3 regions of the Streptomyces sp. 4N124 genome follow, and region 3 is predicted to be linked to each of the others. Evidence: riboswitches for the same ligand, from Rfam matches in the RefSeq annotation. Region 3 holds a riboswitch; each other region holds the start of a gene.

The links. Region 3 has a riboswitch for cobalamin ahead of ACTWQO_RS38005 (FecCD family ABC transporter permease). Riboswitches for the same ligand answer to the same signal wherever they lie in the genome.
Region 1: linked by a shared signal. The riboswitch ahead of metE (5-methyltetrahydropteroyltriglutamate--homocysteine S-methyltransferase) and the one ahead of ACTWQO_RS38005 (FecCD family ABC transporter permease) in region 3 are both predicted to bind cobalamin.
Region 2: linked by a shared signal. The riboswitch ahead of ACTWQO_RS28705 (cobalamin biosynthesis protein) and the one ahead of ACTWQO_RS38005 (FecCD family ABC transporter permease) in region 3 are both predicted to bind cobalamin.

The regions. Positions count from the first base shown of each region.
Region 1 is NZ_JBQQBS010000011.1:31,895-41,406, forward strand. It holds gene ACTWQO_RS13815 (carbohydrate ABC transporter permease) at 1-757, opposite strand, end outside; gene ACTWQO_RS13820 (carbohydrate ABC transporter permease) at 754-1,665, opposite strand; gene ACTWQO_RS13825 (extracellular solute-binding protein) at 1,673-2,971, opposite strand; gene metE (5-methyltetrahydropteroyltriglutamate--homocysteine S-methyltransferase) at 3,191-5,512, opposite strand; cobalamin riboswitch at 5,664-5,890, opposite strand; gene ACTWQO_RS13835 (SpoIIE family protein phosphatase) at 5,889-7,766, opposite strand; gene ACTWQO_RS13840 (class I SAM-dependent DNA methyltransferase) at 7,809-8,498, opposite strand; gene ACTWQO_RS13845 (SigE family RNA polymerase sigma factor) at 8,659-9,165, shown strand; gene ACTWQO_RS13850 (hypothetical protein) at 9,176-9,512, shown strand, end outside.
Region 2 is NZ_JBQQBS010000032.1:73,343-82,854, reverse strand. It holds gene ACTWQO_RS28715 (nSTAND1 domain-containing NTPase) at 1-2,592, opposite strand, end outside; gene ACTWQO_RS28710 (CU044_2847 family protein) at 2,576-2,938, opposite strand; cobalamin riboswitch at 3,145-3,284, shown strand; gene ACTWQO_RS28705 (cobalamin biosynthesis protein) at 3,387-4,328, shown strand; gene ACTWQO_RS28700 (cobyric acid synthase) at 4,325-5,836, shown strand; gene cobN (cobaltochelatase subunit CobN) at 5,833-9,489, shown strand; gene ACTWQO_RS28690 (putative cobaltochelatase) at 9,486-9,512, shown strand, end outside.
Region 3 is NZ_JBQQBS010000055.1:26,902-36,413, reverse strand. It holds gene ACTWQO_RS38030 (DUF1266 domain-containing protein) at 25-639, opposite strand; gene ACTWQO_RS38025 (hypothetical protein) at 664-879, opposite strand; gene ACTWQO_RS38020 (hypothetical protein) at 876-1,082, opposite strand; gene ACTWQO_RS38015 (helix-turn-helix domain-containing protein) at 1,199-2,032, shown strand; gene ACTWQO_RS38010 (DUF397 domain-containing protein) at 2,014-2,202, shown strand; cobalamin riboswitch at 2,200-2,324, shown strand; gene ACTWQO_RS38005 (FecCD family ABC transporter permease) at 2,372-3,424, shown strand; gene ACTWQO_RS38000 (ABC transporter ATP-binding protein) at 3,424-4,191, shown strand; gene ACTWQO_RS37995 (ABC transporter substrate-binding protein) at 4,204-5,196, shown strand; gene ACTWQO_RS37990 (hypothetical protein) at 5,329-6,591, shown strand; gene ACTWQO_RS37985 (chondroitinase-B domain-containing protein) at 6,701-9,512, opposite strand, start outside.

The sequences.
Region 1 (9,512 bases), on a different contig from region 3:
CCGCGGCCTGACTGGTGGCGGCGAGGCCCACCGGCAGCGTGTAGCTGGACATGCTCTGGGCGACGATGAGTGGCCAGATGAAGTTGTTCCACGAGGTGAGGAACGACATGATCGTGATCGTCGCGACCGCGGGGCCGGCCAGCGGCAGGAAGATCCGGAAGAAGATCCGGAACTCGCCCGCGCCGTCGATCCGCGCCGCTTCGAGGAGTTCGTCGGGAACCGACATCGCGTACTGCCGCATGATGAACACCGACAGCGGCAGTGCCATGCCGGGCAGGGCGATTCCGGCGAGGGTGTCCGCCAGGCCCAGGTCGACGGTGATCACGAACTGCGGGACGAACACCGCGGTGAGCGGAACCATCAGTGCCGCCATGACCGCGCCGAACGCGATCCGCCTGCCCGCGAAGTCGAGCTTGGCGAGCGCGTAGCCGGCGGCCGAGGCCGTCACGATGTTGCCGGCCACCACGAGGGCCGCGACCACGATGCTGTTGACCATGAACCGGCCGAAACCTTCGGTGCTGAACAGCCGTACGAAGTTGTCGAAGGTGACGTCGTGGGGGAGCCAGGCGCCGGGGTCGGAGCGGATCTCGTCGAGACTGCGCAGCGAGCCGCTGATCACCCAGAGGAACGGCAGCATCGTGAGCAGCGCGCACAGCACCAGCGCGCCGTACAGCAGCGGCCGGGAGACGGACCGACGGCGCACGGCGATCCGGCCGGTGGTCAGGTGAGCGTCTTCGAACGCGGCGACGGCGGTCATGTGCGGGACCTCAGCAGTCGGAACTGGACTAGACTCACCACGGCCACGAGCACGAGCATCACGAAGGACGCGGCGGACGACATCCCCAACTCCCCCGCCCCGAACTGGTGGTAGGTGTACAGCGCCACGGACTCGGTGGAACCGAGCGGGCCGCCGTCCGTGAGCAGATACGGCTCGTCGAACACCTGGAGGAAGAAGACGGTCAGCAGCACCGAGACCAGCAGGAGGGTGGGCAGCAGCAGTGGCAGGGTGATGTGCCTCAACTGCCGCCACCGGCCCGCCCCGTCGAGCGCGGCGGCCTCGTACACGTCTCGGGGAATCGCCTGCAGACCGGCGAGGAACAGCACCATCGCGATGCCGAAGTTGCGCCAGATGCCCAGCAGGATGACCACGGGCATGGCCAGGTTCGGGTCGTCCAGCCAGTTCGGTCCGGCGAAGCCGACGGCGCCGAGCACCTTGTTGACGGTGCCGCCGTCGTTGAAGGCGTACTGCCAGATCAGGGCGACCGCCACGACGTTGGTGACGACCGGTGCGAAGAAGACCGTGCGGAACACTCCGCGCAGTCGCCGGATGCCGGAATTCAGCGCCAGGGCCAGCGCGAACCCGGTCCCCATGGTCAGCGGCACGCCGACGGCCACGAAGACGGCGGTGTTCACGAGGTCCCGCAGGAAACTCTGGTCCCGGAACAGCCGGAGATAGTTCTCCACACCCGTGAAGTCGACCGCGAACGGATGCCGCAGATCCGTGCCCCGCAGATCGGTGAGGCTGAACCCGAGCGCGGCGACGGTGGGGAGCGCCGTGTAGAGCAGGAAGACGACGGTGAACGGTGCCAGGAACAGCCAGGCGACAGCCGTTCGCCGGGCGCCGCCGCCCCGGCGGCGGCGCACGTTGACGATGCCGGTGGTCATCCGTGGATCACTCCGCACCGGTGCCGACGCTCTCGGCGTACGCCTGCACGTTCGCGGCGGCCTTCTCCGCGCTCTCCGTGCCCTTGGCCACGGCCTCGATCTCCTTGCCCAGCCGGGTCGCTACCTGCTGCCAGGTGGTCACCTGGGGGAACGCCCGGGTGTTCTTCATCTGCGTGAAGAAGGCGTCCAGCAGCGGCTGGTCCGCGATGGCCGGGTCGTCCCAGGCGGAGATGACGGCCGGCAGCGAGCTGTATGCCTTGTACTGCGCGACCTGGGTGCTCGGCTCCGCGAGGTGGCGGACGAACTTCCAGGACGTGTCCGCGTTGTCGCTGTCGGCGAGTACGCCCCAACTGCCCCCGGCGGAGAAGGAGGCGCCGCTCGAGTCCCCGGCCGGCAGGGGCGCGGTGGCGACGTGGGACGCCGTCCAGCCGTCGTTGCCCGCGGCCTTGTCGAGCTGGCCGATGACCCAAGGGCCCGTGATCATCGAAGCGGTCTTGCCGGAGGTGAAGTACGGCTGGGCGTCCAGGAAGGTGGGCGTGCTGGTGTCGGCGGCGCCCGAGGTGAAGAACGACGCGTTGTACTTGATCGCCTCGGCCATCTCCGGTGTGTCCAGGGTCCACTTGCCGTCGGAGGAGAACAGCGAGCCGCCGGCCTGCCAGGCGTACATCGCGACGTCCTGGCCGTTGAAGTTGTCCCAGCCGATGTCGGCCCCGAGGCCACGTACCGCGCCGGCGTCCTGCATCGCCTTCAGGAAGGGAACCGTGTCCGTCCATGTCGTCGGCGCCTTCACGCCCGCCTTGTCGGCGAGGTCGGAGCGGTAGACGAGCGCGTAGGTGTAGGCGTACCAGGGGACCGTATAGGCCACGTTCTTCGCGACACCGGCGTCCCAGAGACTCTTGAAGAAGCTGCCCTTGTCGACGAGTCCGTCCGGCACGGGCCGCAGGATCGACGGGTCGAGGAACTGCGCCTGCGACTCGGGGAAGAACTGGGCGACATCGGGTCCCTTGCCCGCCGCGACCGCCGACTGGAGCTTGGTGTAGTACTCGCCGTTCGGGATCAGCGTGAAATTGACCTTGACGTCGGGGTTGTCGGCCTTGAAGGGCTCGATGACCTTCTCGAGCACATCGGCGTCGCCCTGGGCGGCCCAGACATCGACGCTGCCGGTGGCCGGAGAGTCGTCGACGGGCTCGGCGGTGCCCGTCGCGGCGGTGTCACCGCCGCGCCCGCAGCCCGCAAGGGCGAAGGTGCAGATGAGCGCTATACCGGCGGTCAGCCGAAGGGCGCCGCGGCGCAGGGAATGGGGCACGCGGGGGCTCCTGTCTCCTGAAGGCACTGAGGGCAGAGGTGCGATTCCAGGAAGGTATGGAGCGCGCATTTCGGCCAAGTGGCGCACCCGTCACGAATAATTTCGGAACTTGTAGCGAAATCCATTCGTCCCGATATGCGCATTCACCTCTGCTGCGGGGTCGTGCGCTGAACCCGGCCGGGGCGCGCGGTGCGGCCCCGGCCGGTGGGAGGCAGGTCGTCAGGGCGTGGGCAGTTCGGCGCGGACCGTGTGGGCCGCGGCGACCAGGTTCTCCAGCGAGGCACGGGTCTCCGGCCAGGCGCGGGTCTTCAGGCCGCAGTCGGGGTTGACCCACAGCCGGTCGGCGGGGATCGCCTTCAGGCCGGTGCGCAGGAGTTCGGCCGCCTCCTCGGCGCTCGGCACGCGCGGGGAGTGGATGTCGTACACGCCGGGTCCGGCCTCGCGCGGATAGCCGTGGCCGGCGAGTTCGCGGGCGACCTGCATATGGGAGCGGGCCGCCTCCAGGCTGATGACGTCCGCGTCGAGGTCGTCGATGGCCTGGACGATGTCGCCGAACTCGGCATAGCACATGTGGGTGTGGATCTGCGTGTCCGGGCGCACGCCGCTGGTGGTGAGGCGGAACGCCTCCGTGGCCCAGGCCAGGTAGGCGCGGTGGTCGGCGGCGCGCAGCGGCAGGGTCTCGCGCAGGGCCGGTTCGTCGACCTGGATCACCGAAGTGCCCGCCGCCTCAAGGTCGTTCACCTCGTCGCGAAGCGCCAGCGCGACCTGTCGGGCCGTCTCGCCGAGCGGCTGGTCGTCGCGGACGAAGGACCAGGCGAGCATGGTGACCGGGCCGGTGAGCATGCCCTTGACGGGGCGCGAGGTGAGGGACTGGGCATACGTCGTCCAGCGCACCGTCATCGGCTCGGGACGGGAGATGTCGCCGGCCAGGATCGGCGGGCGGACGTAGCGGGTGCCGTAGGACTGGACCCAGCCGTGCTGGGTGGCGAGGTAGCCGGTGAGCTGCTCGGCGAAGTACTGGACCATGTCGTTGCGTTCGGGCTCGCCGTGCACCAGGACGTCAAGCCCGGTCTTCTCCTGGAAGGAGATCACCTCCTGGATCTCCGCCCTGATCCGCTCCTCGTAGCCGGCCGTGTCGATCCGGCCCGCTTTCAAGTGCGCGCGTGCCGTGCGCAGTTCGCCGGTCTGCGGGAACGAGCCGATGGTGGTGGTCGGCAGTGGCGGCAGGCCGAGGTGGGCCCGCTGGGCGGCGGCCCGCTCGGCGTACGGCTGGGAGCGGCGGGCGTCGGCCGCGGTGACGGCCGTGGCGCGGTCCCGTACGGCCGGGTCGCGGGTGATGGGGGAGTGGGCGCGGGAGGCCAGGTCGGCGCGGTTGGCGGCGAGTTCGGCGGTGATCGCGTCGGTGCCGTGGGCGAGGCCCTCGGCGAGGGTGACGATCTCGGCGGTCTTCTGCCGGGCGAAGGCGAGCCAGCGCAGGATCTGCGGCTCGATGTCCCGCTCGGCCGCCGTGTCGAGGGGGACGTGCAGCAGGGAGCAGGAGGCCGCGACGTCGACCCGATCGGCCAGGCCCAGCAGGGTGCCGAGCGTGGCGAGCGACGCCGACAGGTCGTTGACCCAGATGTTGCGGCCGTTGACCACGCCGGCGACCAGCCGCTTGCCGGGCAGCCCGCCGACCGCGGCGAGGTCGTCCAGGTTGGCGGCGGCGGCCTCGGTGAAGTCCAGCGCGAGCCCGTCGACCGGGGCCTTGGCCAGCACCGGCAGCGCATCGCCGAGCCGGTCGAAGTACGAGGCGACCAGCAGCCTCGGCCGGCCGGTGAGGGCGCCGAGATCCCGGTACGCCCGCTCGGCGGCGCCCAGTTCGGCCGGGGTGCGGTCCTGGATGAGGGCGGGCTCGTCCAGCGGCACCCACTCGGCGCCGGCGGCGCGCAGGTCGGCGAGGACCTCGGCGTACACCGGCAGCAGCCGGTCGAGGAGGGTGATCGGGTCGAAGTCGGCGGCCACGCCGGGTGCGGGCTTGGCGAGCAGGAGGTAGGTGACGGGGCCGACCAGGACCGGTCGGGCCGCCGTCAGTCCGAGGGCGAGGGCTTCCTTCAGCTCGGTGACCTGCTTGGCGGAGTTCGCGGTGAACACCGTGTCCGGGCCCAACTCCGGCACCAGGTAGTGGTAGTTGGTGTCGAACCACTTCGTCATCTCCAGCGGCGCCACGTCCTGGGTGCCGCGCGCCATGGCGAAGTAGCCGTCCAGGGCGTCCGCTTCGACTGCGGGCCGGTGCCGCTCGGGGATCGCGCCGACCATGACGGTGGTGTCGAGGACGTGGTCGTAGTACGAGAAGTCACCGGTCGGCACCTCGTGGATGCCGGCCCCGGCCAGTTGCCGCCAGTTGCCGCTGCGCAGTTCGGCGGCGGTGGCGCGGAGGGCGTCGGCGGTGACGCGGCCCTTCCAGTAGCCCTCGATCGCCTTCTTCAGTTGCCGGTGCTGTCCCTGGCGGGGGTAGCCGTACACGGTGGCCCGTGCTGCCGCGGCTGCGGGCTTGCCTGTCACGGAGATCTCCTTCGCGAGATGAATCCCTGAGATCCCGGAGACGGGACGAGAACGCGAAGGGTGACCAACCGGACGGCAACGGCCACTGGCCGTTCGCTCGGTGGTACGCCGACCCGCCCTCGAGGTCACCGGGATGTCCGCGCACGAGTGGTTCGCGCACGGGCAGTTGGCAGGTCTTCGGACTCACGGGCACGTCTCGTCGTCGTACGAGGAGACATCTACTGGCCGTCGCTTCCCAGGGCCGTTTCATGGACCCAGTGCGTATGACGGCGGTCGTTCCCGTTCACCGCTGCGGGGCAGTCCCGGAATTTCACCGGGTTCCCTCTTGCGACGCATCCCGCCTGGCTGACGGGGCGAACCAGCTGCGTCGGCCAGCTTAACCCGCGGGAGGCAGTTGCTGCTCGAACCACACAACCTTGCCCGTACTCACCCGAGTTGCTCCCCAGCGCTCTGCCAGCTGGTCGACCAGGAACAGCCCGCGCCCGCCCTCGTCGCTGAGCCGGGCGTGCCGCATCCTCGGCACCGCGGGTGAGTCGTCGCCGACCTCGCAGCGCAGCACGTCCGTGCAGAGCAGCCGCAGGGTGATCGGGCGGGAGGCGAAGCGCACGGCGTTGGCCACCACCTCGCTGACCATCAGCTCGGTGGACTCCAGCAGGTCGTCGAGGTCCCAGCCGTGCAGGGTCCTGCGGGTCAGCCGGCGGGCCTGGCGCGCGGTCTGCGGGCGCGGAGCCATGTACCAGTAGGCGACGGTCTCCGGCAGGATGCCCTCGAACCGGGCCGCGAGCAGCGCGATGTCGTCGTCCCGGCCACCGGCGCCCAGGGTGCCGAGCGCCTGGTCGCACAGGTCTTCCAGGGTCGGCGGCGCGGATTTCGGGCCGGTCGCGCGCAGCCGGCCGCACAGCCGCTCCACGCCGGTCATGACGTCCGAGTCGCGGGACTCGACCAGGCCGTCGGTGTACAGCAGCAGCGTCGCCCCGGTCGGCGCGTGTGTCTCGACGGACTCGAATCCGCCGCTGCCGACACCGATCGGCGCTCCGGGCGGGACGTTCAGCACCTCCACGGTGCCGTCGGGACGCAGCAGCACCGGCGGCAGGTGGCCGGCGCTGGACACGATCAGCCGGTGCAGTACGGGGTCGTACAACGCGTACAGACAAGTCGCCGTGTGCTCGCTGCCCAAGCGCCCCGCCTGCTCGTCGAGGTGGTGCAGCACCTCGTCCGGCGGCAGATCGAGCCCGGCCAGGGTCTGCACGCTGGTCCGCAGCTGGCCCATGATCGCGGCCGAGGTCATGGAGTGGCCCATCACATCGCCGATCACCAGGGCCACGCGGTTGCCGGGCAGTGGGATCGCGTCGTACCAGTCCCCGCCGACCTGCGCGGTCCGCGAGGCCGGCAGATAGCGGCTGGCCAGCCGGACCCCGGGCGGCTCCGGCAGCGACGGCGGGAGCATCGTGCGCTGCAACGTGTCCGCGACGGATGCCTCACGCTCGTACAGCATCGCCTTGTCCAGCCCGAGGGCGGTGTGGGTGGCGAGCTGGGAGGCCACCAGCAGGTCGTCGCCGGTGAAGTCGGGCCGGTCGCGTCCGCGGATCAGGACGACGCTGCCCAGGGCGTGGTTGCGGCCGTGCAGCGGGGCGATGATCAGCCGTCGCCCGGGGGGTGTCGACCAGGGTATGTGCACCCTCCCGAGCAACTCGGCCGCCGCCGAGGCGACGCCCGGGTCGTTGCCGAACACCGGCCGTCCGTCCTGCAGCAGCTTGGCGAGCAGTCCGGTGGCGGCCGGGTGTACGACCTCGGCCGCCTGGAGGGGGTGCGCGCTCGGCGCGGGTGACTCGGCGCCCTGGCCGGCGGGGACCCGAAGGGAAGCATGGTCCACGGTGTGCAGCCGCAGGATCTTGGGGGCCGCGCCGATCTCGTCGCCGACCGGCAGGGGAGCGTACAGGTGGACGAACGCCGTGTCGGCGAACGCCGGGACGGCCGCGCGGCACAGCTCGTACAGCGTCTCGTCGAGGTTCATGCCGCGGGCGATCTGCCGGGTCGCGGCGTCGAGATAGCGGAGCCTGTCGGTCTGCGGCGGGGTGACGTCCGGTCCGTCGCCCGGTGCGCGTCCGGCGGGAGCGTCCGCGGCCGGCGGGCGCACGGTCACGCCGCGGTTCTCGGAGCCGGACGGCTGCGGCCGACGCATGACAGCGGCGAGGTCCTGCGCACCGGGCGCAGGGTCCCCGGTGTCGTCACCGGTTCCGAGCTGCTTCGTCATGCGTGTCCTTCCGGGCGTGCGGCCCGCGCCCCAGCGAGCGGATCAGGAGCCGTCGGGCGTGCGCCGGCAGTGCAGGAAGATCTGTACCTCGGGCTGGATGTCGGCGACCGCCGGAGCGTAGGTGTACGAGGACTCGTCGCCGATCTCGAAGCCCGCCGTCTCGACGACCTCGCGCAGCTCGTCCCTCAGGTAGCCGGAGACGCGGATGCTCCTTCCGATGAAGGGGATCGAGAAGTCGTCCACGTCGGCCTCCACCATCGACAGGGCGAGCAGGCCGCCCGGACGCAGCAGATGACGGACGGTGCGCAGGGCGAGGGGGATCTCCGCGCGCGGGAGCATGAGCAGGGAGAAGAACGCGGCCACGCCGTCGAAGCGGCCGAGGTCCAGGGGGCCGCCGGGCCGCAGGTCCGCGATGTCCGCCTGATGGAACTGGCCGGTGGGCACATGGCCGCGGGCCAGCGTGAGCATCCCGTCCGACAGGTCCACCCCGACCACTTCGAAGCCCGCCTTGGCCAGCTGGCGCGCGGTCGGGAGCCCGGTGCCGCATCCCAGGTCCAGCACCCGGGCCCCGGCCGGCAGGGAGCCGATGAGCCATGCGGCCGCCGCGACCTGCCCTTCCTTGTGCGGGAAGGCCTCGTCGTAGCGGTTGCCGATGGCGTCGAACGCCTCGGCCTGACCTGTGCGGTCCCGCCGTAGCGTTTCGTAGTCGAGCCTGTCGCCAGGGTTGCTCACCGGGTCTCCTCGGGTGCCTTATGCGTCAGTTTTTCACATTCACTTGGTTATGTGCATGCTTCGTTGTGATCCAGATCACCGGCTGTGAATGCAGCGTGGAGGGACTGTCAGTGCCTTCTCCCTTGTGTAGGCGAGCCGGCGAGAACTGGGGACAGCGCGGATGGAACAAGATCGGGCCGGTGAGTTCGACGAGTTCGTGGCCGCCCGCTGGTCGGGGCTGTTCCATCTGGCGCGTCTGCTCACCGGAGGCGATCGGCACCGGGCCGAGGACCTGTTGCAGGAGTCCCTGGTCAAGCTGTGGTTCGTCTGGCCGAAGATCGCCGACGAGGCCCCGGAGGCCTACGTGCGCAAGGTGCTGTCGCGAGCGGCGGCTCGCTCGGCCCGGCGGCGCTGGTGGGGCGAGCGCCCCGTGGAGCAGTTGCCCGAGGTGGCGGTGACGGGCGATGTGTCCGCGACCGTGGCGGAGCGTTCCCGGCTGGAGGCCGCGCTGGCCCAACTGCCGGCCCGGCAGCGGGCCGCGGTGGTGCTGCGCTACTACCAGGACCTGCCCGAGGCGCACGTCGCCCAGGTGCTGGGCTGCCCGGTCGGCACGGCCCGGTCGCACGCCTCGCGTGGGGTGGCGCGGCTGCGCCGGATTCTGGCCGATGTCATCGAGCCGGTGGGGTGAGGGAGAAGTCATGGATCACTTCGAGCGGCAGTTGGCGCAGCTGATGCGCGACACCCAGGAGCACACCCCCTACGAGCCGAAGCATCAGGACCGTCTGCGGGCGGGCGTACGAGCACGCCGCCGGGCCCGCGCGGCACAGGCGGCCGTCGGCTCCGTACTGGCGGTCGCCGGACTCGGCGTCGGGCTGTTCCTGCTGCCCAACGGCCAGGTCAGGGACGAGCCCAGCGCTCCCCACCCGCGGCCCGCCGCCAGTCCGTCGTCCCCGGCGAGCACGAGCTCGCCGCCGGACCCGTCGCCGAGCGCGACCCCGTCCCCGACCGGCTCGGTGGACCCGCATGGGCCCACCA
Region 2 (9,512 bases), on a different contig from region 3:
GTCCGAACCGCCATCGGAGACAACGTGCAGCAGCAGGTCTCCCCGAGCAGAGAAGTCCAGGCGAGAGGGCCCCCACCCGTCGCCGGGATCAGCGCCCCATCGCCACTTACTCACCGGATTCCGCTGACCGGTCCTCCATACCCTCACCCATCCGTCCAACCCACCGGCGGCGATCTTCGATCCGTCGTCGCTGACGGCCACTGCGTCCGCCTGAGCCGGCACACTTCGTGGCCGCCGCTCCTCCGACAGGCCGCCATCCAGGCCAAGCCTCAGTACGAAGATGCCGACGCTGCGATCGTCCTCCCGACGGTGCAGCACGGCGATCAGTCGCCCATCCACGGACGCAGCGGCATGAAGCACTTCCCCCTCGGGGAACATCCGCTGCACCCTGGTCGCCCGCGACAACGGCAACGCGGTTCGTGTCACCGCCTGCCGCGCCTCTGGCACATCGCTGGTCCGGCGCGCGCTGAGCGCCAGCAAGGCCGCCGCCACCGGGTCCTTTGCAGCGCGGCTCTCGGCATAGCCTGCCAGCCTGCGCGCGGCCTCCCGCTGATCGTTCTCCTTCCCACCCTGGATGAGCACAAAGGACACGAGGCTCAGCCCAGCCACGAGGGCCACAAGGCAGGACACCAGAGTGATCGCGGTACGTCCCCGTCGCACCGAACGTCTGTGATGCTGCCGGCTCAGGCGGATGAACTCGCTCTCCTCCGTGGAGAGTTCCGCCGGCCGCTGCGCCGCGCGGGTCTTCGCGGCGGTCAGCTCCTGTCCACGCAGCAGCAAGTCGTTGTGGCGTCCGCTGTCCTCCCACTCCCGCAAGCGGCCCCGCAGCTTCTCGTGCCAGGCGAGGAAGGCGCGTGACTCGTCGAGCCAGCCGCGCAACGTCGGCCACTTCCGTACGAGCGCCTCATGGGCCAGCGCCACCGTCTCCTTCCCCGAGCTGTCACATGAGATGACCAGGAGACGGGTCCCGGCCAGCGCTTGGGCGGCGGCACGGAGTTCGGGTGGGAGTTGGCCGAAGGCCCGGGCCACACGGGCGTACTCCTTGCCTCCGACCGGACGGGCCAGGCGTTCGAAGAGGCGGCGGGCCGTCGTCTCGTCCGGGCCGTCCGGAGTCTTGCAGACCTGGGCCAGTTGTTGGTCCGCATACCGGGACAACGCCCCTTCGACGCCGCCGATCTCCCGGTACGCGGCGTGCGTGAGGCGGCCGTGCTGCCGACGGTCCCAGAGTTCGGCGAGGGCGAACTCCACCAGAGGAAGGGCGCCGGGCTCGCCGCCCGCGTCGGAGACGAGCAGTTCCGGCAGGCCCGGTTCGAACTCCACGCCCGGGATGGCGTCGATGGGGCGGCGGACCACCTCGTCCAACTGGGCCGGGGTCATCGGCGCAACCATCTGGACCGTGCCGCTGAGCGCCTCGGCGTGTCCACCGGTGACGAGTTCCTCGAGAGAAGCGGAGCGCAGGGTGGCCAGGACGCGGAGGCGGCGCCCCGCCGGGTGTGCGGCGCGGGCCATCGGCAGCAGCACATCGAGCAGGGCGCGGGCGTCGGAGGGACGCGCCCCCACCGTCTCCTCGAACTGGTCGAGGAGGATGACATGGCCTGCCGTCCCGGCCAGTTCGAGGATCCGCGCACCGAGCAGGGTGGCCGTTTCCGGATCGCGGCCCAGCCGTTGTGCCAGGTCGCGTGCCGGTGGGAACTGCCCACCGACCGCCTCTGCCAGAGTCCGCACGGGATCCGTGTCCGGCTGGCCCGCGAAGTCCGTCACCGTGTGGCCGGCGGACCTGAGCAGGGGGAGCACCCCCGCCCGGACCAACGACGACTTCCCCACCCCCGATGCCCCGGCCACGGGAACGAAGGGGTGCGCGCGGAGGGCCTCGGCGATCCGTTCGCTCTCCGCCCGCCGGGCGAAGAACACCCCCGCGTCCTCCTCCCGGAAGGATTCGAGGCCCCGGAAGGGACAGGCCAGGTGCGCAGGTTCCAGCCCGAGCAGCAGCGCGGTGGGGATGAGGTACGCGGTCGTCGCCCCGGAGCCGACGTCCGCGGCCACCGTCATGCCGACCACACCGCCCTGCTCGATGTCCCAGACCGGCGCCCCGCTGAAGCCCTGTCCGACGGGCAGCCCGCGACGGGACTCGGTGGGCTCCATGGAGGTCCAGCCCCTGCCGACGGGAGCCCGGAGCCGGCCGTGCGCCCATAGGCCATGGTCGTCGGAGCGCAAGGGGAAGCCCAGCACTCGGAACCGGTGGTCCCAGACCGCCGTACCGCCCGCGAAACGCACCGGAGTGGTTCCGGGGACGATGGCCTCCAAGGCCAGTAGCGCGATGTCACCCCCGCCGTCCCCGGCGACCGGCCGCCAGTGCGTCACCGTCGCCGTCAGCCGGGCCGAGGGCGGGGTCAGCAAGGGGAAGTCGAGGGTCACCGGTGCGGCGGGCGGGGCCGGATCGGTGTCGGACGTGCCCAGCGCGTTCGCCACCACATGGGCGCAGGTGCACAGCGTCCGCTCGGCGATCAGGAAACCGCTGCCCGTGACCTCTCCGTCGCCGTTCCAGAACCGTGCGATCCCCCGCGTGAGTTCGTCGTCAGACGGCAGCGTCATCATCACGCTGCCCCGGGATGTCGGTTCGGTCCGGATTCGGCCATTCCATGGTGACCGTGAAGTGCGCCTCGGTGGAGCCCCGTGCCACCACGACCCCCGCCTCGGCGCTGAGCGTGATCCCGAACTCCACGGTCACCGAGCCGGGCGGTCTCGGCAGCCCCTGCGCACCGTCCAGTACGGCGCCGAGGGCAGGACGTACCCGGCCCAGCGCCTGCTGGAGAGTTTCGGCCGCGCCGGCGACCACTCCGCCACGGGACACCCGCTGCACTCCGGCCGGGCCGTCGCCCGCCACCTCCAGCAGCACGATCTGCCCGTCATCCAGCAGCATTTCGCCCACGTACGTCACCGCGCGTCCCCTCCCGCGTCCGTTGCGCCCCCTATGGCGCGTACGTGATATTCCAGAATCTCACCCTCCGTGATCACAAGCCGGATCATCGAATGCCGCCCGCCCGAGGGGAATGCACCACGAGTCACCCACAGCGCACCGGTCGGCGTGGTAGCGATGTGGGCTTCTGCACACTCTCCCCGCGCAGGTCAACGGCAAGTTGACGGCCCTTCCAACCCCGTGGTGGACTGCCGGGGCCATGTACGGCGGCAGAAGAGGAAGCCGGTGTGAGTCCGGCGCGGTCCCGCCACTGTCACCGGGGTAGAAAGCCCCGGGAGCCAGGAACTCTCGCCGCCGGTCTCGTCGAACCAGGGCGTGGACACCCTGAGTGAGGACATATCGCGATGCTCGGCTGCCGTTCGAGGTTCAGTACCAGGTCTCTGTCTGACCCCGCGGTCGGCTGAGCTCCATGCCCGCCGATCGCGACTTCGCGTACGGCGCCGCCGCCGGACTCCTCGGCGACCTGCTGCTCGGCGATCCGCGCCGGGGGCATCCGGTCGCCGCGTTCGGGCGGGTCGCCGGGGCCGTGGAAAAGGTGTTGTGGCGCGACCATCGCGGGTGGGGCGCGCTGCACACCGCCGTGTGCGCCGGTGGCGCCGTGGCCGTCGGGGCGCTCGCCGCTCGTGTCGTGCGTACGTCTCCCACCGCATCCGCCGCCCTGACCGGCGCCGCCACCTGGGCGGTCGTCGGGGGGACTTCGCTCGCCCGGGAGGCGCGGGGCATCGGGCGTGCGCTGGAGGCTGGGGACGTCGAGGGGGCTCGGGCGCGGCTGCCGCATCTGTGCGGGCGGGATCCGCAGGCGCTGGATGCGGACGGGATCGCCCGGGCCGTGGTGGAGTCCGTCGCCGAGAACACCTCCGATGCCGTCGTGGGGGCGCTGGTGTGGGGCGCTGTGGGTGGCGTTCCCGGGCTCGTGGGGTTCCGGGCCGTGAACACGCTCGACGCCATGGTGGGGCACAAGTCGCCCAAGTACCGGCGGTACGGCTGGGCTTCGGCCCGGCTCGACGACGTGGCGGGGTGGCCGGGATCGCGGCTGACCGCCGTACTCGCCACCGTCGCCGGCGGTGACCCCCGTGCAGCCGTACGAGCCTGGCGTGCCGATGCCGCCCAGCACCCCAGCCCCAACGCCGGGCCCGTGGAGGCCTCGTTCGCGGGGGCGCTCGGCGTGCGGCTGGGCGGGACCCTGTCGTACGGCGGACGGGTCGAGCACCGGCCCGTGCTGAACGGGGCCGGGCGCACCGTCGGTACGCAGGACATCGAAGCGGCCGTACGGCTGTCCAGGCGCGTCGGCTGGCTCGCGCTCGGCGTCTGTGTCGCCGCGCGCCGCATCGTGAAGGGGCGTACCTCATGACAGGCGGTGGACTCCTCGTCGCCGGCACCACCTCCGACGCCGGCAAGAGCGTCGTCACCGCCGGGATCTGCCGGTGGTTGGTGCGGCAGGGGGTCAAGGTCGCGCCGTTCAAGGCGCAGAACATGTCCCTCAATTCGTTCGTGACCCGGGAGGGCGCGGAGATCGGGCGGGCGCAGGCCATGCAGGCGCAGGCCTGTCGCGTCGAGCCGACCGCGTTGATGAATCCCGTGCTGCTCAAGCCCGGTGGCGAACAGAGCAGTCAGGTCGTGCTCATGGGGAAGCCCGTGGGGGAGCTGAGTGCGCGGGGGTATCACGGGGGGCGGCAGGAGCGGCTGCTCGGTACCGTGCTCGACTGTCTTGCCGAGTTGCGGGGCACGTATGACGCGGTGATCTGTGAGGGGGCCGGCTCTCCGGCCGAGATCAATCTGCGGCGGACCGACATCGTCAACATGGGCATCGCCCGTAATGCCGGGCTGCCTGTGCTTGTGGTGGGTGACATCGACCGCGGTGGTGTCTTCGCCTCCTTCTTCGGGACCGTGGCGCTGCTTTCGCCCGAGGACCAGGCACTCGTCGCCGGGTTCCTCGTCAACAAGTTCCGGGGCGACGTCAGCCTGTTGGAGCCCGGCCTCGACATGCTGCACGACCTCACGGGGCGGCGGACGTACGGCGTCCTGCCCTTCCGGCACGGCCTCGGGATCGATGAGGAGGACGGGCTGCGGGTCTCTCTGCGGGGGGCGGTGAGGGAGTCCACGGTCTCCTCCCCCGTCGGCGCTGACGTGCTGCGGGTCGCCGTCTGCGCCGTCCCGCTCATGTCCAACTTCACCGACGTCGACGCCCTCGCCGCCGAACCCGGCGTCGTGGTGCGGTTCGTGGACCGGCCGGAGGAGCTGGCGGACGCGGACCTGGTGGTGATCCCGGGTACCCGGGGGACCGTCCGCGCGCTGGAGTGGCTGCGGGAGCGGGGCCTCGCGGACGCCCTCGTGCGGAGGTCCGCCGAGCAGCGGCCCATCCTCGGTATCTGCGGTGGATTCCAGGTCCTCGGCGAGCACATCGAGGACGAGGTCGAGAGCCGGCGCGGGCAGGTCGAGGGCCTCGGGGTGCTGCCCGTCCGCGTGCGGTTCGCGCGGGAGAAGACCCTCACCCGGCCCGCCGGTGAGGCTCTCGGCGAGCGCGTCGAGGGGTACGAGATCCACCACGGGGTCGCCGAAGTCGGCGGCGGGGAACCCTTCTTGGACGGCTGCCGGGTCGGCCAGACCTGGGGTACGCACTGGCACGGCTCGTTGGAGTCGGACGGTTTCCGGCGGGCCTTCCTGCGTGAGGTGGCCGCCGCCGCGGGCCGCCGTTTCGTACCGGCCCCCGACACTTCGTTCGCCGCGCTGCGCGAGGAGCAGCTCGACCGGCTCGGCGATCTGATCGAACAGCACGCGGACACGGACGCGCTCTGGCGGCTCATCGAGTCGGGCGCGCCGCAAGGACTGCCTTTCATTCCACCGGGAGCGCCCGCATGAGCACAGTGTTGTTGTTGTCGACCGCCGACACGGATCTGTTGGCGGCCCGGGCCGCTTCCGGTGCCGACTACCGGATCGGCAACCCGACCCGCGTGGACGTCGACCAGGAACTCCCGAGCCTTGTCGAGGGCGCGGACATCGCCGTCGTACGGCTGCTGGGCGGCAAACGGGCCTGGGAGGACGGGCTCGCCGCGCTCAAGGCGTCCGGTGTTCCCACCGTGCTGCTCGGTGGAGAGGCCGTGCCCGACGCGGAGTTGATGGCCGAGTCCTCCGTGCCCGCGGGTGTGGTGGCGGAGGCGCTGCGGTACCTCGTCGAGGGCGGGCCCGCCAACCTCACCGAGCTGGCGCGGTTCCTGTCCGACACCGTGCTGCTGACGGGTGAGGGGTTCGTCGAGCCGCAGAAGATGCCGGAGTACGGCGTCCACGGCGAGCGTCCTCTGGTCGCAGGCCGGCCCACCGTCGGCGTGCTCTTCTACCGGGCGCATGAGCTCAGCGGCAACACCTCCTTCGTCGACACCTTGTGTGACGCCATCGAGGCGCGGGGCGTCAACGCCCTTCCCGTGTACTGCGGTTCGCTGCGCGGGGCCGACGCCGGGCTGTACGAGATCCTCGCGAAGGCCGACGCCCTGATCGCCACCGTCCTCGCCGCCGGCGGCACGCACGCCTCGCAGGCCTCGGCCGGCGGCGACGAGGAGGCCTGGGACATCGGGGCGCTCGCCGACCTCGATGTGCCGGTGCTGCAAGGACTTTGTCTTACGTCGTCGAAGGCGGCCTGGGACGAGTCCGACGCCGCCCTCTCCCCCATGGACGCCGCGATGCAGGTCGCGATCCCGGAATTCGACGGGCGGCTCATCACGGTTCCCTTCTCCTTCAAGGAGCAGGGCCCGGACGACGTCCCCGTGTACGTCGCCGACCCCGAGCGAGCCGCGCGGGTCGCCGGGATCGCCGTACGACATGCGAAGTTGAAGCACAAGGCCAACGCCGACAAGAAGCTCGCGCTCGTCTTCACCGCGTACCCGACGAAGCACTCGCGCGTGGGCAACGCGGTCGGCCTCGACACGCCCGCCTCGGCAATTCAGGTGCTGGACGCCCTGAAGGATGCCGGATACAGCCTCACCGAATACCCCGACAACGGCGACGAGTTGATCCACCGGCTCATCGAGGCCGGCGGACACGACGTCGAGTGGCTGACCGAGGACCAGCTGGCCTCCGCGCCCGCGCGCGTCCCGCTCGCCGACTATCAGGCGTGGTTCGGCAAGCTGGACCCGGAACTCAAGGACGCGATGCTGGAGGCGTGGGGTGAGCCGCCTGGCTCGCTGTACGTCGACGGGGACGACATCGTGCTCGCCTCGCTCCAGTTCGGGAACGTCGTCGTGATGATCCAGCCGCCGCGCGGCTTCGGCGAGAACCCGATCGCGATCTATCACGACCCGGACATGCCGCCGTCCCACCACTACATGGCCGCGTACAGGTGGCTGGAGAACAGCTTCGGCGCCGACGCCATCGTGCACATGGGCAAGCACGGCACGATGGAGTGGCTGCCGGGCAAGGGGCTCGGGCTCAGCGGAGGCTGCGCGCCGGACGCCGTGCTCGGTGAACTCCCGCTGATCTACCCGTTCATCGTCAACGACCCGGGCGAGGGCACCCAGGCCAAGCGCCGCGGCCATGCCACCGTCGTCGACCACCTCGTACCGCCGATGGCCCGTGCCGACACGTACGGCGACCTGGCCAAGCTGGAGCAGCTGCTCGACGAGTACGCGCTCGTCTCCGACCTGGACCCGACGAAGGCTCCGGCGGTCCGGGCGCAGATCTGGACGCTGGTGAAGGCGGCCGAGCTGCACCACGACCTGCATGTGGACGACCAGCCGGACGACGACGCGTTCGACGAGTTCGTCATGCACATCGACGGCTATCTGTGCGAGATCAAGGACGTGCAGATCCGCGACGGGCTGCACATCCTGGGCGGCGGCCCGGTCGGCGAGCCGCGCGTGAACCTGGTGCTCGCCGTGCTGCGCGCCTCGCAGGTGTGGGGCGGCCAGGCGAACGCCCTGCCAGGGCTCAGGGCTTCCCTCGCGGCCCATTTCGGGCTCAGCGAGAAGGAGTTGCTGGCCGAGCCGGGGGCTCCGTTGAAGGTTCCGGTCGAGCTGTCGGACCTCGTGGATGGTCCCTCCCGTTCCGCCGCCGACGCGATCGACCTGCTGGAGCAGCTGTGCCGGCGGATGGCGGAGGGGATGGAGGAGCGCGACTGGGCGGTCTCGGCGGCCCGTTCCCTGGTCGCCGACGTCCTCGGCACCGAACTCCCGGACGCCGTGGCCGTGTTGGAGTTCGCCTGCACCGAGGTCGTGCCCCGGCTCGCCCGTACCACCGACGAGATCGGGCACATCCTCAAGGCCCTCGACGGCGGCTACGTCCCGGCGGGCCCCTCCGGCTCCCCCACCCGCGGGCTCGTCAACGTCCTGCCGACCGGCCGCAACTTCTACTCCGTCGACCCCAAGGCCATCCCGTCGAGGCTGAGTTGGGAGGTCGGGCAGTCCCTTGCTGACTCGCTGGTGCAGCGGTATCTCCAGGACTCCGGGGAGTACCCGAAGTCCGTGGGCCTGACGGTCTGGGGTACGTCCGCCATGCGCACCCAGGGCGACGACATCGCCGAGATCCTCGCGCTGCTGGGCTGCCGACCGGTGTGGGACGACGCCTCGCGCCGCGTGACCGGCTTCGAGATCGTGCCCCTCACCGAGCTGGGCCGTCCTCGCATCGACGTCACGGTCCGCATCTCCGGCTTCTTCCGGGACGCGTTCCCGCACGTGGTCGGGCTGATCGACGACGCCGTACGCAAGGTCGCCGAGCTGGACGAGCCCGCCGACCAGAACTACGTGAAGGCGCACTCCGACGCGGACACCGCCGAGCACGGTGACCGACGGCGCGCGACGGCCCGTATCTTCGGCTCGAAGCCGGGTGCGTACGGCGCCGGATTGCTCCCGCTCATCGACGCCCGCAACTGGCGCTCCGACGCCGACCTCGCCGAGGTGTACGCCGTCTGGGGCGGCTACGCCTACGGGCGCGGGCTGGACGGGCGGGCGGCGCGCGGGGACATGGAGACGGCGTTCAGGCGGATCGCCGTCGCCGCCAAGAACGTCGACACGCGCGAGCACGACCTCGTCGACGCCGACGACTACTTCCAGTACCACGGCGGCATGGTCGCCATGGTGCGCCATCTGACGGGCACCAGCCCCGAGGCCTACGTCGGCGACTCCGCCACCCCCGACCAGGTCAAGACCCGCACCCTCGGCGAGGAGACGCACCGCGTCTTCCGCGCCCGTGTCGTCAACCCGCGCTGGATGGCGGCGATGCGGCGGCACGGCTACAAGGGTGCCTTCGAGATGGCGGCCACCGTCGACTATCTCTTCGGCTACGACGCGACGGCCGGGGTCGTGGACGACTGGATGTACGAGAAGCTGAGCGCGGAGTACGTCTTCGACCCGGAGAACCGGGACTTCATGAAGAAGTCCAACCCGTGGGCGCTGCGCGGCATCACCGAGCGGCTGCTCGAAGCGGCCGACCGTGGACTGTGGGCGGAGCCCGACGCGGACACGCTGGAGCGGCTGCGGGCCACCTACCTGGAGCTCGAAGGCGACCTGGAGGGCGACGACCAGTGAGTACTCCCTTTCCTTTCACGGCC
Region 3 (9,512 bases):
GTTCATTCTCGCGTACGCCCTGGGTCAGCGGGTGCGGTCGGGGTGACTGATGGTGTCCCAGGGGGCGAGGTTCCAGGGGCTGGTCTTGTTCGCCGGGTCCAGCAGGCGCCTCAGATGCGCGTCGGACGCCGCCTGCGGGGCGAGGAAGGCGGCGTCCGGCGTGCCCTGGAGTCCGTCCCGCCACACCATCCGCCCGAGCAGATAGTGGTCGGCGTACTCGTTCCAGGAGGCGTACGACCGCACGACCGCCGGGACAAGGCTCTTCAGCGCGGTCCAGGCCTCGTACTCCGAGATCATCCCGCAGCCGAAGCCGCGCCGGGCGATGTCGACGTACAGGGCGGCGTCCCAGGCCATCGGCTCGACGCCGAGCAGCCGGTACGCCTGCACCCGGTATCCGGTACGCGCCAGCCCGCCGAGCCGGCCGACCAGTTGCTCGCGCGAGGTGATCTCCCACTGGTCGGCCAGCCACCGCCGGGCTCTGTCGTCTTCGATCCGCTTGAACGGATACAGAGTCGTCCGCGAGGCGTCCCGGTCCCGGCTCACCGGCGCGCTCAGCGAGACCATCCACAACTGATGCATGGTGAGCGGAACGGGGTACTTGCGCTCCGCCTTCGGCTTGAGCCGGTCCCATATCGCCATGGCGGTGCACCCTAATTCACGCCGTCAAGGCACCTCACCCCGACTGCGGGCGTTGGCGTACGCCGTCGCCGCGCTGAGCCGCTCGGCCGGGGTGGCCCGGCGCACCGCGCCCGGCTCCGCGTCCCACTCCCTGCCGCCGCCGTACGGTCTCAGCTGGACATAGGGCCCCTCATGCCCCATGACGATGCCGAGCCTCCCGTTGCGGGTGTCCACGACATACGACCCGACCGGCGGCCTCACCGCAGAACCGCCGTGAGTCGCTGCGCGGCCTCCACGGAACAGCGGCCCAATTCGACGAGCGGACAGGGCGCCTCCCGCGCGAGACTTGCCGGGTCGATCCGCAGGGACGGCAGAATGATTCCTGCGTTTTTCAATGCTGCCCGCAATTCCTTCACTGCTTCCTCCGCCTCTTCGACGCAGAGCGCCGAGTGCTGTGCCTTCACGTGGTTCCCCTCCCTTTTCGGGTTTTACGCTTCGCAACTCAAGGGTGGCGCACCACATCTACACTCGGCAGGAGTCTGTGCTCTACAAGTGCGGGGCAGTACAAGGGGGTTGAACTGTGGCCAACGGTTCACGTCAGGCGGCATGGGAGTTCTTCGGCACGGAACTGAAGCGGCACCGGGAGGACAGGGGGCTCACTCAGGTCGAGTTGGGGGCGCGCGTCTTCGTCTCGGGCGCCTATATCGGGCAGTTCGAGCAGGCGATTCGAAAGCCGCAGTTGGATATCGCCCAGCGGATTGATGAGGTACTGCAAACCGACGGTATTTTCGAGCGGGCGTGGCGGAAGCTCATCGACGACAAACGGTATGCCGATTACTTTGCGGCCGTCGTGGAACTGGAACGGACGGCAACGAAGATTGCGGAGTTCGCGCCCACTGTGGTGCCGGGCCTGTTGCAGACGGCCGCCTACGCGCGGGCGGTCACCATCGCGGCCAACCCGTTCGTCACCGACGAGTACGTGGAGGAGAAAGTTACGGCCCGCCTGGAGCGCCAGCACATCCTCAAGGACGCTACAAGGCCGGAGTATTGGGTGATCCTGCATGAGGGCGTGCTGCGCAGCCCGGTGGGCGGCCCGGAGGCCATGGCCAAGCAACTGGAGCACATCGCGGCACTGATGCGCGAGCGCAAGGTGTGGGTGACTGTTGTGCCGTTCGCGGCTGGAGCGCATGCGTCGATGGGCGGGTCCCTGAAGCTCATGGAGTTCGAGGACGCACCGCCGGTCGCCTATACAGAGACGGAGTATTCGGGAACGCTCATCGACGACCCGGCCATGGTGAAGCGCACCCAGCGCACATACGATCTGCTCAGGGGCGCCGCACTGTCGCCGTCGGCGTCCCTGGCCCTGCTCGAATCGGCGGCTGAGGACTTCAGACGATGCGCGAGTACGACCTGAGCAACGCCCACTGGCGCAAGAGCAGCTACAGCAACGGCCAAGGCGGCGACTGCGTCGAGGTTGGCGACGAAATCCCCGGCGTCGTACCGGTCCGCGACAGCAAAGTCGCCGACGGCCCCGTCATCCTCCTCGGCGCCACCGCCTGGGCGGCTTTCATCCGCGCCTGCTAGTCTCCCCGAGCCTCCTGCGGGGGAAGTCCGGTGAGAGTCCGGCGCTGACCCGCAACGGTGTGTGCGTGGCCCCCTGGGGCCGACGCGCAAGCCCGATTACCCGCAGGCGGTTTGCCAGCCCATTGACCGCTCGCCGAGGACTGCGAGCCGAGGCGAAGGACCGCCGAGCGTGCGCCCCTCTCCAGGCCGAACACCTGTGCCGCTGTTGGTTGCTGCCCTCGCGATCCTGCTCCTCGTCTCCCTTGTCGCCGGCGTCGGGCTGGGGGCCGCCGGAGTCGGCTGGGGCGACGTCATCCGTTTCCTCGGGGCCGGGTTCACCGGCGGAACCATCCACGCCGCGGACGTGGCGTCGTACACGATCGTCTGGGAGATCCGGCTGCCGCGTGTCGTGCTCGCCGCAGTCGTGGGGGCGGGGCTCGCGACGGTCGGGGTGGCCGTGCAGGCGATGGTGCGCAATGCGCTGGCCGATCCGTTCGTGCTGGGGATCTCGTCCGGTGCCGCTGTGGGGGCCAACGCGGTCATCCTGCTCGGGGCGTTCGCGGGGCTCGGGGTGTGGGCGCTGTCGGTGTCGGCGTTCTGCTCGGCGCTGGTCGCGATGGCGATCGTGTACGCCGTCGCCCGTTCCGCGACGCACGGGCTGACGCCGCTGCGGCTGATCCTGACCGGGACGGCGCTGGCGTACGGCTTCGAGGCGCTGACCACCGTGATGGTGTTCGGCGCGGCCAGGGGCGAGGCGGCCCGGTCGGCGATGATGTGGCTGCTGGGGAGTCTGGGCGGGGCGACGTGGCCACGGGTGCCGATCGCCGCCGTGACCGTCGTCGCCGGGTGGGTGTGGCTGCGGTGGCGGGCGGAGGCCCTGAACGCGCTGGCGATGGGGGACGAGACGTCGGCGACGCTGGGCGTGCAGCCCGGGCGGTTGCGGCGGGAGTTGTTCCTCGTCACGGCGGCTGTGACCGGGACCGTGGTGGCGGTCAGCGGGGCGATCGGGTTCGTCGGGCTGATGGTGCCGCATGTCGTACGGATGCTGGTGGGCGCTGATCACCGGCGGGTGCTGGCCGTCGCGCCGCTCGCCGGGGCCGTACTGCTGGTGTGGGCGGATGTGCTGTCCCGGCTGCTGCTGGCGCCCGCGGAATTGCCGGTCGGGGTGATCACTGCGGTGGTCGGCGTCCCGGCCTTCCTGCTGCTGATGCGGCGCGGCGGCTATGCGTTCGGGGGGCGCTGATGCGGCTCGATGTGGAGGGCGTGACGGTCGAGGCGGCCGGGAAGCGGCTCGTCGACGAGATCAAGCTCACCGTGGACAGCGGGGCGTTCGTGGGGCTCGTCGGGCCCAATGGGAGCGGGAAGTCGACGCTGCTGAGGTGCGTGTACCGGGCGCTGCGGCCGGCTGCCGGGGTCGTACGGCTGGACGGGGACGACGTACACACGCTGGATCCTCGCGCCGCCGCGCGGCGCCTCGCCGCGCTGCCGCAGGAGTCGTCCTCGGAGTTCGACTTCACCGTCGCCGAGGTGGTCGGGATGGGGCGGCTGCCGCACCGGGACCGTACGGCGGCCGAGGACCGGGCGATCTGCGCGGAGGCGATGCGGTCCACCGGCGTGGACCATCTGGCCGACCGTGGCTTCCTGGCCCTGTCGGGCGGGGAGCGGCAACGCGTGCTCATCGCACGGGCGTTGGCCCAGCGCCCCCAGGTGCTGGTCCTTGACGAACCGACCAACCACCTCGACATCGCCCACCAGTTGGACGTGCTGTCCCTGGTCCGGGCAAGCGGCCTGACGGTGCTGGCCGCGCTGCACGACCTCAACCTGGCCGCCGCGCACTGCGATCTGCTGTACGTCGTCTCGGCGGGCCGGATCGTCGCAGCCGGGCCGCCGCACGACGTCCTGCGCCCGGACCTGCTCGCCGAGGTGTTCGGCGTGCGCGCGCATCCCGTCCGGCATCCGGAGACGGGTGCCGTGCAGTTGCTCTTCGACCTTCTCCCGCCGTCGGATTAAGGAACTCCCCGCATGCGTAAGCCCGTTGTTGCCGCCACTCTCTGCCTCGCCGCCCTCGCCACGGGCTGCGGTGCCGAGGTCGAGCCCTCGCCGGACTCGAAGGCCGCGGCGTCCGTCACCCTCACCAACTGCGGGCGCAATGTGACATACCACAGGGTCCCGGAGCGGGTCGTCACCAACGATGTCGGGATCACCGAGCTGATGTTCGCGCTCGGCCTGGAGGACCGGATGGCCGGGTTCGCGATGCCCGACGACAAGGGAGACCTGGACGCGGTGCCGTGGAAGGACGGCTACGACAAGGTGAAGTGGCTGTCGAAGGACCAGCTCACCAAGGAGAACGTCCTCGACGCCCGCGCCGACTGGGTCTTCGCCGGCTGGAACTACGGCTTCCGCGAGGACAGCGACTTCACCCCGGACGCCCTGCGCAAGCTCGGCATCTCCTCGTACATCCTCACCGAGTCCTGCCGCAACGGCCGTACGGAGACCTCGCGGGGCATCATGCCGCCGCTGGACGCGCTGTACGAGGACCTCACCAACCTGGGCAAGCTGTTCGGCGTGGAGAAGCGGGCGGCGGCGCTGATCTCCGGCTTCAAACGCGAGGTGGCGGAGGTGAAGGCCAAGGCTCCGTCCGATTCCCCCAAGGTCTTCCTCTACGACAGCGGCGAGGACCAGCCCTTCACCTCCGGCCGCTACGCCGCGCCCGACCAGATCATCAGCGAGGCCGGCGGCAGCAACGTGATGCACGACCTCAAGGACTCCTGGACGACGGTCGGCTGGGAGACCGTGGTGGAACGCAACCCCGACGTGATCGTGATCTGCGACTACGGGGACGTGAGCGCGGAGCAGAAGAAGAAGTTCCTGCTGTCCTACGCCCCGCTGCGGAATGTCTCCGCCATCAAGCACAAGCGGATCTTCACCCTCGACTACGTCGACCTGGTGGAGAGTCCGCGGAACCCGTCCGCGATCGCCCGCCTCGGGGAGTACCTGCGGACGACGACGCCCTGACCCGGAGGCCGGGACCGGTCCCGGCTCGCCCGTGGTCGAATCTGCGCCCGTCAGCAGTACAGGTCACGGAACGCGGAGAGTCGGATGAGAAGTCGAAGTCCGGTACGTGCAGGTGTCGTCGCTCTGGCTGCAGTGGCTCTGTTGGCCGCGTGCACCTCAGGCTCGTCCGGGGACGGCGACAGTCCGGAGGCCTCCGGCTCGCCCACCCGGAAGGCCCTCGACCTCAGCGGCGATCCACGGGCTGCGGCGCCCTTGGCGTTCGACAGCAAGGCGGCGCATGTCCTGCCGACGGGCCCGAAGGGCTTCCCTCCCCTCAGCCTGTACGGGCGTGCGGCCTGGCTCACGCACGCGTCCGGCCTGACGATGTACAACCTGGCCACGGGCAAGGCCGTCACCGACATCAAGACCAAGAACACGCCCACGTACGATCTGCCGGCGCCAGGCGATATGAGCAAGAAGCAGGCCGAGATGATACGTAGCCGCGTGTCGTTCCCTGTGCCGGTGGAGATCGGCGGTGTACCGGCTGTGGTCGCCGCCGTGCCGGTCAAGCTCGCCAAGCAGGGCAGCGGTTCGGCGCAGGATGGGTTCGAGGTGATCGCCGCCCGGGCGGACAACGGCAAGCCGATCTGGCGGCTGCCCGTGGACATCTACGGTGACCCGGCCGGCAAGCTCGGCGCGCTCGTGGTCGAGCCCGGGGACGGCGTGGTGAGCGTCACCTGGACGGAGGACGACTACACGACAGGCAGTTTCGCGGTCTCCCTGGACGCCAAGCAGCCCCAAATGCTGTGGCAGCGTGCGGACTTCTGGACGGTCGCCGGATACGGCGACGCCGTTCTGGGGTTCCGCGAAGAGCCGGACGAGCAGTACTCGGTGGCCGGTGTCGCCGCGTCCAGCGGCCGTGACCTGTGGGTCAAGGGGCTGCCCGCCGGAGCCACCTGGGCGGTCAAGTCGAACGACACGCCCTTGGCCAAACTCGACGACGACAGCAAGCAGGCGCGGCTGATCGAGATCGCGACCGGCGACTTCGTCCTGTCCAAGCGGGCCGGGCTGACCAAGGGCATGAGCTGCCTGCACGGCGACGGCGGCACGGTCCTGCTGTGCTCCTCGAAGCAGGACGGCGCGCTCGCGGTGGACCAGGCCGGCAAGGTCTTGTGGCGCCGGGCGGCGGGGGACGGCCCGGGCAAGTGGAACGCCACCGTGGAAGCCGAGTTCAAGGATCGGTTCTACGCCAAGGGCAAGGACGGAGGTTTCGTCGTCGACGGGCGTACGGGACGAACGGTCAGCGCCGACGCGGGGATCGTGCCCGATCGCGTCAGCGCCTATGCCGCGCTGGTCTACACGGACGACGGCACAGAGGTCCACCTCCCCCAGCGCTCCGCGGGGGTGCCGCGATAGGTCGTTGCGCGGCTGCGGCGCCGTCGTGGCTTGTCGCGCAGTTCCCCGCGCCCCTATCGGGGCGCGACCGGTGGCGGGGTTTTACCCGCCACCGGTGCTTTTGCGCGTCTTACGCGGCGCCTGGGCCTACGTCCGTCGCGGTGAGCGGGGTTCGCGTAACCGTGGACGACGACCGTTCGTCGGCGCCGGCGTCGATGGTGCCGACTCGGGCCTGGCCGTCCATGTCGTCGGTCACGAAGGCGTGGCCGCCGGTGCCGGCGTCGATCGCCGGGCTGCCCGCACCGATCCGGTAGAGCGATCCGTCGGAGGCGAGCAGCGGGTCAACTGCCCTGACGGAGTCGGAGGGTACGGACACGCCGACGGTCGCCGATCCGGTCGGCCACGCGATGTTCCCGGCGTAGGTCATGCCCACGGGCTTCTTGACCTCGTTGAGCAGCTTGCCCCGGCTGCCCGTGACGACGTTGTCGGCGATGACCGAGTCGACCGGGGCGAGGTTGTAGTTGGCGCCGATCTCGATGTTCGACACGTTGTTCACGAAGGTGTTGTTCACGACGGTCGCCCGGTAGACGCGCCAGTGTGCGTTCAGCGCGCCCGAGGTGTCCACGTCACCGCCGTCGATCTGCAGCGCGGCGTCGAAACCGGTGCCGGTCAGGCCCTCGAAGTAGTTGTTGTAGATCTTGTGGTCCTGGCCGTAGATGCGGATCCCGCCGGTTCCCGCCTTGCCCTCCCCGAAGAAGAAGTTGCCGTAGAACGCGCCGCGGTTTCCGTGCCGTTGGGACAGGACGCCCTGTGAGGCGCGGAAGGTGTTGTGGCGGACGATGTTGTCGTTGCTCTTGACGGAGACGATCTCCGGGTCGCCGTCGCACCTCTCGAAGAGGTTCGACTCGACGACGGTGAATCCGCTCGACTCGGAGAGGCTGCTCTCGCCGACCCGGATGGCCTCCATCTCGTTCTCCACGCGGGGGCCGATGTCACGGAAGTGGTTGTGGTCGATACGGTCGTGCTGTGACTGCTGGCTCTCGGATCCGTCGATGGTGATGAAGTTCCCGGGCTGGTGCTTCTCCTCGAACAGGTTGTGATCGATCCGGTTGTGGTGGCTGTTCTCACCCTGGATGATCACCCACTTCAGCGAGGACTCCCCCTCCGTCAGCCGGAAGTGGTTGCGGGTCAGCCGTACGTTGTTCGAGCTGGTGATCTTCAGGGTGTTGCTGTTCGTGAACTTCAGCCCTTCGAAGGTGACGTACGAGGAGTTCGCCACCTCCAGCTGCCCGTCGCCGATCACCGCCTTGCCGCGGTTCTCCGCGACGACGGTGATGGGCTGGGCGGCCGTTCCGCTCTTGCCGGTCATCTTGCCGATCGAGTACGTGCCGTCCGCGAGGACGATGCGGTCGCCGGGCCGCGCGTCGCCGAAGGCGCTCTTCAACGCGGTCGAGTCCGAGACACGGACCGTGCGGACGGGGGCCGGATCCGTCGGGTCCGTCGGGTCTGTCGGGTCCGTTGGATCTGTCGGATCCCCGCCGCCCTCACCGCCCCCGTCGGCTCCGTAGATGTCGGTCTCGGTGATGCTGGTCCAGTCGTTGACCGTGTTGCCATGGCCGACGATCCGTACGTAGCGGGCCGACGTATCGGCGAAGTCGTACTTCTGCTGCTCAAGTGTGCTGCCGCTGCTGGTCTTCCGGGCCAGGACGGTCTTCCACGACGATCCGTCGTCGGACAACTGGACGTCGAAGGTGTTCGTCCTGCTGTTCCCCTGGTGCCAGGCGACCGACGCCGAACCGACGGTCTGCGCCGAGCCGAGGTCATAGCGGATCCACGCCCCGTCGCCCTGCGACGACCAGCGGGTGCCCAGGTTGTTGTCCAGGGTGTTGGCGGGAACGTTGCCGTCATCGGGACTCGCCGTGACGTCCGCGACCTGGAACGGAGAGTCCCCGCCGGGGTCGGTCGGATCGGTGGGGTCAGTCGGGTCCGTGGGGTCTTCGCCCGCATCGACGTCGTACGTCCGGACCCAGTCGACCTCGAACACGGCCGGGCGCGGGCTGCCCTCTTCAGCGAAGTTGTCCAGTTGGATGACGAGGTTCCCCAGGGGCATGTCCTGGATGTTCCCCCGGTCGGCGTTCGCGCCGTCCGCCAGCCGGAACCACTGGACACCGTCGACGTAGCCGACCAGCGCCTTGGACGTCCACTCGAAGGCGAAGTTGTGCCACTTCGTCATGTCCACGGGGCAGAGGTCTTCTTGTTCCTTCTTGTCCGACGGGCTCTTCGGGTAGTGCAGGAACGCCCCGAGGCACTGCGCGTCGGGGTCCGAGTACTCGACCCAGTCGTACTCGCCGTTTTCGAGCCGGTTGCCCGCGGTGGGCCAGATCAGGTGCAGCGGGTGGTAGGGCTTGCCCTCGGAGCCGGTGTTCCGTGAGCGGGACCGGATTTCCCACCGGCCGTACTGGGTGGGCTCGTGCTGCCTGATCCACCCCGTGTCGCCGTTCGCCTCACCGCGCATGGTCATCATGCCGTCCGCGACGGTGCTGTTCTTCCCGCACCGGCGGCCGTTTTCGCTGTGGCCTGCCCAGCATTGGGGCGTGCCGCCGACGCTGCCCGACGGTACGTCCCACTTCGCGGGGTCGACCGGGCCGGTGTAGTCGAACTCATCGGATATCGGCAGCGGGTTGCCCCAGCCGTACCGCTTGGCGGCCTCGGTCGAGTCCCCGTCGCCGCCGCTGCCGCCGTCGCCACCGCCGCCGTCACCGCCGTCGCCGTGCGTGACCTTCAGGTCGTAGATCTTCACTTGGCCGTAGTTGTCGCTGCTGCACGGCTTCGAGTTGGTGCAGTTGGCCTGGGTGTACGCGCCCGCCTTGAAGTAGGCGCCGGAGAACTTCTTCGACAGCGTGGTCTGCAACTGGCCGTTGTAGTAGGCCTTGATCTTGCCC